DNA from 2 places in the Eubacterium sp. F2 genome. Region 2 is predicted to be linked to the other one. Evidence: riboswitches for the same ligand, from Rfam matches in the RefSeq annotation. Region 2 holds a riboswitch; the other holds the start of a gene.
The links. Region 2 has a riboswitch for cyclic di-GMP ahead of ACI77B_RS01610 (transglutaminase domain-containing protein). Riboswitches for the same ligand answer to the same signal wherever they lie in the genome.
Positions count from the first base shown of each region.

Region 1 (7,406 bases), 290 kb from region 2:
CCGTGTGGCGCAGCTGTTCATGCCACTTGAAGAAATTCTGAAACGGAAACAGACAAACGAAGAGTTCATCCGCGCGTTTTACGGGTTCCTGACGGAAACCATGCATCTGGAAGACCGGATGGACCGGCTGATGCTGCTGCAGGAGGAAAACGGTCTGCAGACGGCAGCTGATGAGACGGCGCAGGTCTGGAGCATGATCGTGGGACTCCTGGACCAGATTGATGCGCTGGCGGGAGACGACGAATTCCAGCCGGATCTGTTCATTGAACTTCTTACTGCGGGTCTGCAGCAAGTGGAAATCGGCGTGCTGCCGTCTACGGCCGATGACCTGGTCATGGGAACTATGCAGAGAACGCGAACCGCTTCCGTGCGCGCTCTGATCGTGATGGGAGCCAATGAGGGCGTTCTTCCGGAGGGGCCGAAGGACGACGGCCTGTTCGGCATGGACGAGCTGGAAACGCTGGCGGATTTTGGACAGGAAATCTGCAAGGTGGACAGTGTCCGCGTGCAGGAGGAGAAACTGGCGATTTACCGGAATTTCAGCTCGCCGTCGGATGTGCTCTGGATCAGCTGGTCAAACGCAGATATGGAGGGAGCAAACACCCGCCCGTCGGAACTGATTGGAACGATGCAGGAACTTTTCCCGGAGATTCCGGTCAGAAGAGATATCCTGAATGAGGATTCCGATGAAGCCGAAGTGGGTGGAAAACTCAGCACCCTCAGACATCTGACGCAGAAACTGAACCAGGCATACCGGGAAGGCGTGAAAATCGATCCGATCTGGGGCGATGTGCAGCGCTGGTATCAGGAAAATATGCCGGAAGCGGCGGCGCGCATGGAAGAGGGACTTCGCTTTCAGAACAAGCCGCCGCGGCTGGATCCGAAACTTACGAATCTGCTCTTCCACAGAAAGGAAAATAAGGATTATCTGGCCCTCAGCGCGTCCCGCCTGGAGCGTTTTTCCCGCTGCCCGTTTTCCTATTACGTCCAGTTTGGTCTGGCGCCAGAAGAGCGCCGCGTGTTCGAGGCCGGCGGCCGTGAAATCGGAGACATGTACCATCGCTGCATCATGGACGTAACGGCAGAGCTCAGTCGCCGCGGCATCTGGGACAGCGTCAGTGAAGAAGACTGCCGCGAGCTCGTTCAGCAGTCCATCCGGCAGGAGTCAGAAATGTACCGCGAGGGCCTTTTCTTCTTTGGCGGGCGCGAGCGCTACCGCTCATCGCGCATGCAGGAAGCCTGTATCGATACCGTGAAAGCCCTGGTTGAGCACGTCCGTCAGGGCGCTGTGCAGGCCAGTCAGTTTGAAGTGCGCTTCGGACCGGGCGCAGAAATCCCGCCGATCCGCATCGAACTGAACGACGGCACCATCGTGCTGATCGAAGGCCAGATCGACCGCCTGGACATTCTCCAGAACGACCGAATCAAGATCATTGACTATAAATCAAGCGAACACAAGCTGGACGTCGAGGAAATCCGCGCCGGATACAGCCTCCAGCTCATGGTCTACATGCAGGCCGCAGAAGAGCAGGTGCGTCAGCCGGCAGGCGTGTTCTACTTCCACATTCAGGAACCGCGCATCGACGTTAAAAATAAACCGGCGGCGGGGACACCGTCGGATGCTTTAAAACTGCAGGTCCAGAAAGAAATCCAGAGCCATTTCAAACTGAACGGCCTGCTTCTGAACGACCCGGAGACCGTCCGCGAAGTTGCCGGCGAACTCGCGCCAAAAGAGTCCTCTTCCGTTGTTGCCGTAAAAATGCTGAAAAGCGGCGAACTGGGAAAGAGCGGAACCTTGATTTCCGAAGAAGACTTCCAGGAACTCCAGAACGATGTCGCCGATAAAGTCACCGAACTCATCACAGAGATGCACGAAGGAATCATCGACATCCATCCGATGAAAAACGGGGACGACACAGCCTGCAAGTACTGTGAATTCAAGAGTATCTGCAGATTTGATCCGGCCTTCCGGGGGAATCAGTATAATGTTATAAAATAGGGAAGACCGCATTTTCAGACTGATGACCGCATTCCAGAGCTGTTCTTCAGGCTGGCCGCAGATGCGGAGTCCATCCGGGAAACGGCGGAGTCTGTCGCAAACAGAAACGTTCACTGTGCAACAGTACTCTCGCCGTTTCTTCCATTTGACTCCGACTGCGCCATCAGCCTTTCGAAATGCTCTGTCAGTGGCCATTAGTGGAAATGCGGTCTTTCCCTGGTTTTGTAATGTATATGCGGCCGTCTGGCTGTGGCATCGTCCCTGCGAGATGCTCTCTCAACGGCCATCTGTAAAGATGCGGCCTGCCCTGATTTTGTAATGTATATGCGGCTGTCCGACTGTGCCAACGGCCTTCCAAAAGGATTCATCGGCGGGCATTATTGGGAATGCAGGTCTTCTCTGATTTTGTAGTGTGTGCGTGTCTGTGCGGCCGTCTGGCTGTGGCATCAGCCCTCCGAGATGCTCCGTAATCGGCCATCAATCAGAATGCAGTTTTCTCGTATTAAACGATTTATTCTGGTTCTTAAGTATTTAGGGTTTCTGACTGCGCCTGCGGTCTTTCGAGATGTTTCATCACCCGGCTGTTTGATCAGAGGCGATTATTGTTATGTCAGATGAAAAAATTAGAAAATAGAACCATCTGTAAAACATTGTCGGTGGCCATTGCTGGGAATGCAGTGTTTTTAGTTTCTGGCAGTTGAAGTTGTTCGGGAAAACCGCTATAATCTGCTGTTTCCCGATCTTTTTTTCAGGGCCTCGGAGAAATCAGGTTTTACAGGCTTTTTCCGAGGATGTTGCGGGTCGTATGTTGTTGCTGCAGGCAATAAATGTGTGTATATAATTATCCATGAATTATTATACGCGTATACTGTATAATAATCAGGATCAATTTACATGCGGATTCGGGAAAAGTCAGATGTTCAAGAATCTTCAGGGCCCCTGTGTCTCCAGGTTCGGGAGATCGCCATTTAAGAGCCATTTTCCGAAAGTGCCGGCCTGGAAAGTTCGGGAAATGGACCGATAAGAAGGGATTCCCGAATTGCGCGCAATCGATCTCGGGAATCCCGGATTTTGACGGTATTTTCCGACAGCTGAAGGGCGCTTTGTATGGAAATGCGCACATTGTGTGGTGAATATTTTATGAATGCCCTGCATTTCTGTATTCTGTATACTTTGCTTTATTCCACACCGCACTCAAACCTGTCTCACCATTCCCTTCGCCTTATTCATCATCTCCGCTTCACAGATCGCTTATCATCGTATCAACTCCATTTCAGCTGCGCCAGGCCTCACGAGCTTCAACATAAGGTAACAACCAACAAAATACTGTGAAATCGATGCGTGTTCCGGAAGCCAACATCCTGAATGTATGCGAAATTTAATTGTCTGACAAGAATAACTGGATACACATCTGCGCCTTGTCTGGAGAAGTGTTCAGGAATGCGGCCATCGATTTCAGGACTGGAGGCGGAAATCCATGACAATGAAGGCTTGGGCACCTTCGGCGAAGAACGAAACAGCCCTGGGTAAGCTATTGTAAAGTTACTGAAAATTCTTGACCCTGATTTTAAAAATGATATGATGTTTATATAAGAGTGCAATGGTTCTGCGACAATGGAATAGAAAGAATGTATGGATAAGTAAATAGCAAACCGGCAGTGATGCCGGGACGCAAAACTACAGGGTCTCACGAAAGGCCGTGAGACAGCCAGCTGCCGGGTATATCCTTGGCGGCTTTTTCTTTTGTCCGCAGGATTGTGCAATATGCAATGTTGAGGAAAGGAGAGTAAAATGAGAGGCAGGCATGAGAAGCGATCGGCATGGCGCACACTGATGGTTCTGACGCTGGCCGTTCTGATGGCCGTTACGTTTATGCCGGCAGGCACGCTGGCAGCCGTGGCGGAGAGCGGGACACAGCAGGAGGCGTCACAGTCCGTGGACAAAACTTCCCCGGCAAGTGGTGAATCTGGCAGCGCGGCCGCGGAGCAGAAGGCGGAAGAGAAGGCTGTAAATCAGGGCGCGCAGGAGGCCGTGAAGACGGCGGACAGCCAGCAGTCACAGCTGAATTCTGAAAATAGGGGGGGGTACGCAAAGTTCTGATGACAGCAAGGCCGCGGCTGAGGATGATAATCAGCCGGACCCTGCATATCAGGCTCCTGAGCTTAGGGAATACATTACGAAAGAGGGAACCAGTATTTCTGCTCTGGACAAGGAGAATAAAGAGGTAACGAATGATGCCGGTGTAGCATTGTTTAAGAAGAGTGAGGCTTCACAGACGACTCTTTCTGCTAAAGCCGTTGTGGCATTTAAAATCCCGACAAAGGATCTGATCGATGATCATGAAGTCTGGCACGGGACAGTATTTTATACAGGAAGTCCGCTTTGCAAGTATTTTAGCTTTCATAATTCCGATGATGGAATAATTTATAATGATGCGCATAAGAAAATCGGCACATATGACATCAGAGGTAATGGATATATCATAACGCTGCATTTTGATAAGGATGACTCTGCCTATGGAACGGAGATCGACGGTAATATCACGCTCTGGGGAAATCTGGAGACGGATAAATTCAAAGGGTCTCAGGAGAGATGGGTCAAGTTTAATGACAATGTGACCATTCCATTTGAATTTGAAGATACGCGGCCGCTGACGATTTCGAAAAAATGTACAAGTAAAAAGATGGAACCGGTAAACTCGGGAATCCCGGTTGCATACTGGTTCAAATGTCATTATGAGGTCAAAATTACTGTTCCGAATGGCATGGATCAAGATCAGACCATCGTACTGAATGATCGTGTCACGCACTGGCTGACCGAACAGGACCATGACAGCAATCACTATGAATCTCCAAGATTGGAGTTGTTTGATGCAGAGGGGCATTCAAAGGGAATGCAGTCATTTTCTACACCTGCCTTTGGTGGTGAGGGCGCCAGAGATGGGATAAAGATGATACCGGCCAAACCATCTGAGTCATTGGAGAAAGGCGCATATTATATCTTTTCTTATGACGCTGTTGAGTGGGTTCCCGCCAGTGACTATGACAAATTGACCTATAACCAGAGATATTATGAGGAAAATCAGGCGGAGGCATATCCTCAGGGCGAGGAAAATAAAAAAGTCACGACAACCTGTCAGGTAGATTACTCCCTGCCGAAGGATAATTCGATTGACCTGCAGAAGACTGGTTCAGGGACATATGACCCGGAAGAACATTCAATTACGTGGAATTTCACATTAACATTGACATTTAAAACCAGACCTCCAGCAGGTGAAGTTAAGCTGGATGATTATTTTGATCCGCAGGGCCATAATGTTAATGGTATGAGGACAAAGGTTAAATCGATTAAACTTGTCGATTCTGCCGGAAATACAAAATGGGAATGTCCAGCAAGTGAGATTGATGATGGATATATAAAAACAGGAATATACAGCGGGCCAGGGAGCGGTAATAATATCTCAATCTTTGGATCGCTTTCTAGTCTGCCATGTACAATCTTCCCGCCTGGAGGTCCGAGAACAGGCAGGATCATTTCCGCTTCGTCGGGTGACCGATATATTGTTACCTATGAGATTGTGGAAAGTTCTCATTATCTCAACAGTGATGAGACCCTGAAACTCCATAATTATGCAAAAGCAAATCTTAATGGAAATGATGTGAAGGCTGAATGTACGCCGGAAGCAAAAAACGAAACCACATTCCCGACTCCGCATAAATTTGGCGATTATACGGATAAGGACCGCACAGCGCTGCGCTGGACGGTCAGGTTTAATGATGATAAAACGGAACAGAAGAGCCTGGACCACTGCGTGATCAGCGACAGCATGACGAACAGTGCGCAGAAGAGTTCACCGACGGATAAATGTTCTGTTATAGCTTACCCGCAGGGTGTTCTTTCCGCATCGAAAGAGGATCAAATTAAACTTGGCGTGAAAACTTATGAGAATGTTGCCATGCCTCTAACCTTTGTCAGCAAGGGCGGGAAGAGCGGCTTTACCGATGCGTCTGGGAAATGGTATGAGATTCCGTCTTACCTGGGCATGTTTGTCCTTGCCTATGATCAGCCGATGAAGTACTCGGATACGAAGACGACATTTAAGAACACAATCAAGATTACAAGTCTTATTGATGGAAAATATAAGACGGCTACAGCAGAGAAAAAATATGTCCAGCCGGATAAAACAGCGCTCAGCAAGACAGTAGACAGGACACGTAGTACAAAGGCTGATGTAAATGATAAAGGGCAGCTTGTCAATCACTGGACAATTACACTGAATAACTTGAAAAAGTCACAGAGATACTATGATCTTGAGGATGATTTCAGCACATATAATTATGGGAAAGTGGAAATGAAGAATTCTACTTTTGATGATGATTACTGGATGACTCCGGAGCAGGTAAAAGGAATCAAGATTTCCGCATATGATACAGATGGAAAACTGGTAAACATTCCGATCGGATATGGTTCGGGCTCGGGCAGACAGGAATGTCTGATCTGGGGACATTATCGGTCAGGAATATGGACCGGAGATTATTCTGGATTTACTTCGACGTCAGCCGGGAGTTATTCTGGAAATGACAGCATCTTCCCGGCTGAAAATTACATCGCAAGTGGACTCTCATTCCATTTTAATAATCTGGATACAGATCTCAGTCGTGTAGTTATCACCTATGATACTACAACGTCAGTGAAATATATGAATCCGGACAGTAAACGTGTCATGTATAATACAGCACGGATTACAAGATCAGGGAGTGAATATAGTGGTCCACAGGCGACAGCTAAAACGACCTATTACGTCCCGCCGGAATCCGGTGATGTTCAGCTGAATAAATATAACATTACGGATGATGGAAGCAGAGAATCAGGACTGCTGAAGAAAAAGTTCAGTAAGGATGGCCTGCTGTATTACTGCGCAGTGCTGAATGCCAACAGAAATGCTCAGGGAGACTTACACTTTACGGATACACTGCCTGCCGGAACACAGCTGGTTACGGATCAGAAGTGGAGTGCCGGGGATGGTAAGATCACCTATAATCCGGCATCTGTAAATATCTGTAGGAATGGAATTGCCGCAAATTATTTAGGTATGGCCAGAGCGAACGGCTGGGGTTCTTCCGGAGAGTCTGCTCTCTATAATGGAAGGGGATTATTCTCCGATGATCAGACGAAGGTGAACTATGATCAGAGCAGTAATAAACTCACCGTGGATATTCCACAGTCCGCCTTCCATTTCGATGATGATCATGAGCAGGTCGGAGTTGTTCTGTATTATGCCGTGAAGATCACCGATCCGGATAGCTTCATGGATGGAAAGACGTCGAAAACGCTGAAAAATGACGCCGTGCTGAAGGATGATAAGAGTGAGGCGCACAGCAGTGCGGAGACAGAAATCGATACAGCG
Region 1 covers NZ_CP176393.1:691,118-698,523, reverse strand. Annotated here, with positions in the region: gene ACI77B_RS02805 (PD-(D/E)XK nuclease family protein) at 1-1,999, shown strand, start outside; cyclic di-GMP riboswitch class I at 3,636-3,719, shown strand; gene ACI77B_RS02800 (hypothetical protein) at 3,791-4,099, shown strand; gene ACI77B_RS02795 (Cna B-type domain-containing protein) at 4,248-7,406, shown strand, end outside.
Region 1: it holds a riboswitch for cyclic di-GMP, as region 2 does, so the genes downstream of both, ACI77B_RS02800 (hypothetical protein) here and ACI77B_RS01610 (transglutaminase domain-containing protein) in region 2, are expected to answer to the same signal.

Region 2 (7,406 bases):
GGCATTATAAAATTCCTCAATACTGACATTATATCGTACGGATGAATATGCGTCCATATGGAAAACATTACATATTTTCCATAAATTAACAGTGTCGCTTTCCCTACAAAATCTTAATTCCCATGCTGACCGCCAGGACGACTGCATCCGCAATCAGCACCCCGAGAGTAATGCTCGGAAGCGCCCGTTTCATCCTCATTTCTGCCAGCGATGCGACCAGCGCGCCGGTCCAGGCTCCAGTTCCGGGAAGCGGTACCGCAACCAGAATACACAGGCCCAGCCATTCATAACGCTCTGCCTTCTTCCTGTTTTTCTCCGCTTTCTGTTCCAGCCGGTCCAGAATATGGTCAAGCCATGTGCTTCTTCCCCGTAAGAACAAAATCAGCTTTCGCAGAAACAGAATAATAAATGGAACCGGCAGCAGATTCCCCGCCGCCGCGATAACATACGCGGCCAGTGGCGCTGCGCCCTTCGCAATGGCAAACGGAAGAGCACCGCGGAGTTCCACCACCGGCACCATTGCCATTAAAAATTCAATCAGAAGTACCTTCATGCAATTTCCTCTCCGCTGCATTTGCCTGCACCATTGGCAGAACTTCCAGTAAAATTTTACAATATTATAGCATACAATTCGAATAGCGGTATGTATTTTCAACTGTCCACAAACTCTGAAAAGCATGATTTCTACACGTCTCCGACGTCTTTTCCGCAGTCTTTCTCATGCCGTTTCATGTCAAGTTCCTGTGTCTGCCCCACACTTTGCTGCAGGACATGCTGTTTCACACAGGAAAACGGCTCCACGAAAGTTTCTGCTTTCGCTGAGCCGTCTGATTCTCTATCTATATTTTATATCGCATAAATTAATCTGGCCCTCAGGCCCTGGTTTTCACTGCGGGCCGGGTGATCGTCTCCCGGCTCGCGGAATCTCTATCTTCTATATCGCAAAATGTATTTTCAATATCGCAAATTTATCTTTATATCGCAAAATCTATATTTTATATCGCAATTCTAGTTTTAACATCGCAGATTGATGATTTCTGAACTCCGTCATTCTTCCGGATGAAGATCTACTTGATTTTCATGCTTGAAGCGGAGGTCGGGCAGAGCGCCTTGAATCTCTTGGAACGGTATGCTGCTGCACGCTTATGTCCTCTGAACTGCTTATCAGACTTCAGGAAATAGCGGTAGCTGCTTTCTCCTGCATCCCAGGTTGCATCAGCGTTATACCACTTGTTTCCGATCTTGATCAGGTTCCATGCGTGAAGTCCGCCGTTTGCCTGTCCTACGATTACTCTGCAGGGAACACCTGCTTTACGGCACATGTCGTAAACCAGAGCCGCATATCCGTTGCAGACGGCTTTTTTATTTACCAGTGCTGCATAGGCTGTATACGCTGTATCCTTCAGATTTGAGCTGTAATCGTATTTCACATTTTTCGTGACGTACTTATAAATTCTTTTTACTTTCTGCTTGTCGCTGCCGCTTGTTCCGATGGATGCCATTACGCTGTTCAACTTCTCTTTATAGGTCCGCTCCTGACTCTTGCTCAGTCTGTAGCTGACCTTGTCCTGTACGTGAATGACATACTGTCCATCAACTTTTTCACAGCTGTAGGAGAATTCATCGCCGTTATACAGATTCCATGCCGCATAATCTCCTGCCGTATTCAGTCCGTCATCCAGACTGGTCAGGCCGGAAATGCTGGTAGAAGAAAATGTATCAAATGCGGAACCCATGCTGTCTACTTTCAGCGTGTAGTTGATTTCCGGATTCATTTCCATGACATTCTGGTAAATGTACTTCTGTGCATCGCTGTAGCTGGTGAATGTGTTATCATCCGCATACGATGCAGCGGTTCCCATTGCCATGAATACAATAACGGTTAATACGAGAATGATTGTTTTCGCGAATACGTTCCTTTCTTTCCTTTCGCTTTTCATACCGCATACTCCCTTCCATGATGCAAGGAAGCAAAGCCCAGATCAGTGCCTGTTGCCGCGAGTGTTAACATTTCGAGCTTTCCGAATTCTCCACCATACGATAATCGTGGCAGAAATTCGGGCACGAAAAAGACCCAGACGACTCAAGAATGCAACTGGCTGTCATCTCCGTATCTTCATACAGAGGAAGACCCTTTAGCTTTGCGTCACAGCCTTTCGGCTGTTTTGCCCTTGAAGACTTTAATTGACCGGATCTGAAAACTAAAACAGCGATTACAGGTACTCTAAAACACCCGTAATCGCTTTACATTCGTCGTTTACGTCGAACTAATGCAGCTGGCTGCCACTCTCCTTCCGGAGAAAGGCCCTCTAGTTTTGCGAACATACCTTTCGGTATGGGTGCCTTTTAATTTTCAACCCTTTCGATTAGTACTGTAGCAAATGGCGGAGATGATATCAAGCGTTTTCTTTATAAATCTTCACTTTTTACACAAAAAACGTCCTGATTTGATGTTCAGCCCTTGTACAGCGTAGTCTGCCACAGTTCTATAAACTGTGTAAAATCATAGAAAAGCTCTTTGACTTTTCCATCCTCTGCCTTAGATGCGCGCGACACCGCTCTTGCGTGCGGCCTCTGCGACAGCCTTTGCGACGGCCGGTCCTACTGCCGGATCGAATGCCTTCGGGATAATGTACTCTGCAGAAAGTTCTTCCGGCTTGATCAGGTCAGCCAGTGCCTGCGCTGCGGCCATCTTCATTTCTTCATTGATCTCAGATGCACGGACATCGAATGCACCTCTGAAGATTCCCGGGAATGCCAGAACGTTATTAATCTGGTTCGGGAAATCGGAACGTCCGGTGGAAATTACTGCAGCACCACCTTCAGCAGCCTCATCCGGGAAGATTTCCGGTGTCGGATTGGCACAAGCGAAGATGATCGCATCCTTGTTCATGCTCTTGACCATTTCTTTTGTCACCAGTCCAGGAGCGGAAACGCCGATAAATACGTCTGCGCCCTTCAGAACGTCAGCAAGGCTTCCCTTCTGCATTTCCTGATTGGTAACCTCTGCCATTTCCTTCTTAATCCAATTCATTCCATCCTCGCGGCCCTTGTAAATTGCGCCGTGGCGGTCGGTCATGACGATATCCTTAAATCCTGCGGAAAGCAGCAGCTTTGTGATGGAAATTGCGGCAGCACCTGCTCCTGAAGTGACGACCTTGACATCCTCTTTCTTCTTTCCGACAACTCTCAGAGCATTGGTCAGTCCCGCAAGGGTGATGACGGCTGTTCCGTGCTGGTCGTCGTGGAAAATCGGAATGTCGCAGCGTTCTTTCAGCTTGCGCTCAATCTCAAAGCAGCGCGGTGCAGAAATGTCCTCCAGGTTGATTCCGCCGAAAGACTTGGAAATCAGCGCTGCCGTGTTGACAAAGGTATCTACATCCTTGGAATCCACGCAGAGCGGGAATGCGTCAACGTCCGCAAAAGACTTGAAAAGGACGCACTTTCCCTCCATAACCGGCATTGCCGCCTGCGGACCGATGTCTCCCAGTCCCAGAACTGCAGAACCATCTGTAATGACCGCACACATATTCCACTTTCTTGTCAGATCATAGGCGCGGTTTTCATCCTTCTGGATCTCCAGACAAGGCTGCGCAACGCCCGGTGTGTATGCCAGTGAAAGATCATCCTTATCCTTTACCGGAACACGGGAAACAACCTCGATCTTACCGCCCCATTCACCGTGCAGACGCAGAGATTCCTTTGCATAATCCATACTAATTATCCCTCCAAATTTCTAATCCACTCATATTTTCAAAAATATATACTGTATTATTTTATCTCAATGGCCCAAAAACGCAACCGTTATGCAGGGATTTCTGCATTTCATCTGCCTCCGATTTATGGTATAATGCATGCAAAGTACGTGCATCCGGAGGATCATGAACCTTCCCGGTGCAATAACTGCGGCCTGGCAGAGTTTCTTTTGTCAGGTTCATTTACTATGTATGAAACAACAAGAATGGAGTTGATTATTCACAATGACAGCAAAACAGGAAAACGGCCTGAAGCATCTGATTAACGGCACGGCATGGATGACCTTCGCCGTTATGGGTTATGTGATCTACAATCTGATTACCTACCGCCGGCCGGTAATGCACGGTATCTGGCCGAAACTCGCAGACATCGCGCTGGTAATCGGCATCATCCTCGCGGTCTGGTGCATCTACATGTCCATCGACGGCATCCGCACACAGTTCGAGGTGAAGAACGAGATTTCGCTGAGCTACCGGAAAATCACGATCTTCGGCATCGCCGCCATCGCAGTCATGGAATTTATTTCCCTGGTTGTTCTGAAACAGGGACTGACCGCAGCGACGATTCTTCTGCCGGTCTGCGTCGTCTGGGGCTGCATAGAAGCGTCCGTTACACAGAAATTCTACGAGATTGACGCCTTCGCGACCCGCCAGACATCCAAGACCACGAACCTGATCATCGGAACGGTCATCATCGGCATCTTCTGCTCGATTTCCTATCCGATGGCCAACGTTCACCTCGCTTACTGGCTTCTGATGATCCCGCAGCTGATTATGGCCGTCGACATGATGGTGCTGAATAATATTCTTATTTCCCTGTAGGCCCCTGCCTGCAGGATTTTTCTCTCAGGACAAAAAAGGAACGAGCAAGGATGAAACTGGATTTAATCGCCATCACTGCCTTTGGACTGGAAGCCGTTGTAAAGCGGGAAGTCGAAGCGCTTGGATATAAAATTGAAAAGACAGAAAACGGAAAAGTGACCTATACCGGAGATGAGCGTGCCATCGTGCGCTCCAACCTCTGGCTGCGCACGGCAGACCGCGTTATGCTGAAAATGGGGGAATTCCGGGCCGAAGAATCGGAAGACCTCTTTCAGACGGTAAAGGGAATGGCCTGGGAGGAACTGATTCCGCCCGACGGAAAATTCACGGTACTGGTTTCCACGGTAAAATCAAAACTCCGAAGCGAGCCGGTAAACCAGAAAACCGTGAAGAAGGCCATCGTCTGCCGGCTTTCAGAGGCATACGGCATGGACCATTTCCCGGAGACCGGAGCGGAATATACAGTCCGTCTGACCCTGCTGAAGGATACTGCTGTTGTTGCAGTCGATACCAGCGGCGAGGCGCTCCATAAGCGCGGATACCGTACAGAAGCTGTTCCTGCGCCGATCAAGGAAACACTGGCCGCTGCGATGATTCAGCTGACCTTCTGGCATCCTGACCGTTACCTGCTGGACCCCTGCACCGGATCCGGAACAATTCCGATTGAAGCTGCCATGATCGGAAGAAACATCGCGCCGGGACTCAGCCGGCACTTTGCATCAGAAGAATGGGACTTTATCCCGAAAAATCTCTGGAAAGAAGAACGGACGGCCGCCTACCAGGCGATCGACTACAGCAGGGAGCTTCATATTACGGCCTGCGACATCAGCGCCCACGCTTACCATGCCGCGAAAATTAATGCAGAAAACGCCGGTGTCGATGAGGACATCCGCTTCCTGAACAACAACATGGCCGATCTTCTGGACCCGGAAAGCGCGGATGTTTCTGCCCTTCCTCCGTCCGGCATCATCATCATGAATCCTCCTTACGGGGAACGTATCGGAGACCGGAAAATCCAGGAGAAAATCTACCGGACTGTCTCCGACTTCTATCAGGCACGTCCGGACTGGTCCGTGTTCATGATCACCTCCGATGAAACGATTGAGAAAAAATGGTTTAAACGTCCTGCCGACCGCCGCAGGAAGCTGTACAACGGACATCTGAAAGTCTGTTACTACCAGTTCCACGGAAAACGGCCGGAACGAAAAAAATAGAATAATAAAAATCCCGGGCGGAAGTGCCGGTGAAGCTGTCCTTCATCCGCACTCTTGTCCCGGGATTTTTTGTTTTGTTTTCTTTTATTTCTACTATGACCGGTCTTCTGTACTCCATCTCCAGTCCGGTCCTGTCCGGGAATTTCCGTCCGGCAGCCGTGTTTGCTCCACCTGCACAGACCGATCGTTCCCTGCTTATCCCCTTATTCCCTGCTTATCTTTAGTGGATCAGCGCCCGTTTCAGCCGCTTATAGGCGATGAAGGTGATGACCGATACAATTCCATATTTAAGAATGTTAAACGGGAACACAATGATCAGCATCATCGAAAACAGACCGTTAATGTGACTGTTGACTGCCGTTCCCATGGCGATGATCGCCTTCAGCGGCATTCCATAGAGCTTGGAATACAGCGGGAACATAATGAAGTAGTTGACAAATACAGCCAGGATGCTGACGGAAAGTGTGCCCAGCATCAGCGAAATGGCCGCTCTCTTCTTTGTTTTCTTCCGGTGATAGAAGAAGTACGACGGAAGAATATACATCAGCGCGCAGACGAAATTAGAAAGTTCTCCGACGAAAGCCGTATCCGTTCCCTTAAACACCAGTTTCAGGACAATCTTCAGCGCGGCAATCCCTGCACCGGCTCCCGGGCCGATCATAAAGGTTCCCAGGATCGCCGGAAGGTCCGACAGATCGATTTTCATAAACGGAGGGGCAATCGGAATTGGAAATTCCAGGAGCATCAGCACCATGCTGACTGCGCCGAACATAGCGATCAGAACGGCGTTGCGCGTTTTCCGGGTTGTATTGGTCTGTTCCTGATTCATAAACTCTGATTCCTCTCTTCTGCAGATACAATTTTTATACATGCCTTATTATACACTTCTTTCCGGTCAATTACACATAAAAAACAGGCACCCGGCCTTCTGCCGGATGCCTGCTGCATATTTCTATCTGCACATAATATGCAGATGCTCATGCTCATTCAGAAATCCTTCTGTTATTTCTTCACTTCCATGGTCTTGAAGATCATGCGGCTCTCGCCGGACATATTGTCTGCAATTCCGCCGATCATGCTGCTTCTCTTAGAAGCCTGTACGATTGCTTCCAGACGGTTGGTCATATCTTTCAGCTCTTCTCCGTTCAGAGAACCGGTCAGCTTCTGGATACCCTGAGCGTTGAACTTATTCATTCCGCTGCTCAGAGAATTGGCTCCGCTGGCCAGAGAACCGATTCCGTTCGTCAGAGACTGCGCTCCCTTGCTCAGTTTCTGTGCACCGGATGCCAGGGAAGCTGCTCCGCTGTTCAGCTGCTGTGCGCCGGATGCCAGGGAAGCTGCTCCGGATACCAGCTTCTTGCTTCCCGCATATGCACTGTCAACGCCTGCTGTATAAGTCTCAACCGCCTTTACATAGGCAACCAGTGAATCCAGAGAAGTCTTCACAGAATTCAGCTGAGAAGAAGCGTTCTTTACTGCATCACTGGATGCCGCCGCATAGTTGATCAGCGCCGTTGTGTTGGAAGAAGCACTCTTTGCCGCATCCTGATACAGTGCCGCTGCCTGGACATATTCTTTTGCCTTTGTGGCTGCTTCTGCAGCGGACATGCCCTGA
Region 2 covers NZ_CP176393.1:405,958-413,363, forward strand. Annotated here, with positions in the region: gene ACI77B_RS01600 (hypothetical protein) at 1-5, opposite strand, end outside; gene ACI77B_RS01605 (COG2426 family protein) at 104-553, opposite strand; gene ACI77B_RS01610 (transglutaminase domain-containing protein) at 1,068-1,940, opposite strand; cyclic di-GMP riboswitch class I at 2,088-2,180, opposite strand; cyclic di-GMP riboswitch class I at 2,269-2,354, opposite strand; gene ACI77B_RS01615 (NAD(P)-dependent malic enzyme) at 2,540-3,715, opposite strand; gene ACI77B_RS01620 (hypothetical protein) at 3,981-4,577, shown strand; gene ACI77B_RS01625 (THUMP domain-containing class I SAM-dependent RNA methyltransferase) at 4,628-5,791, shown strand; gene ACI77B_RS01630 (ECF transporter S component) at 6,012-6,620, opposite strand; gene ACI77B_RS01635 (hypothetical protein) at 6,794-7,406, opposite strand, start outside.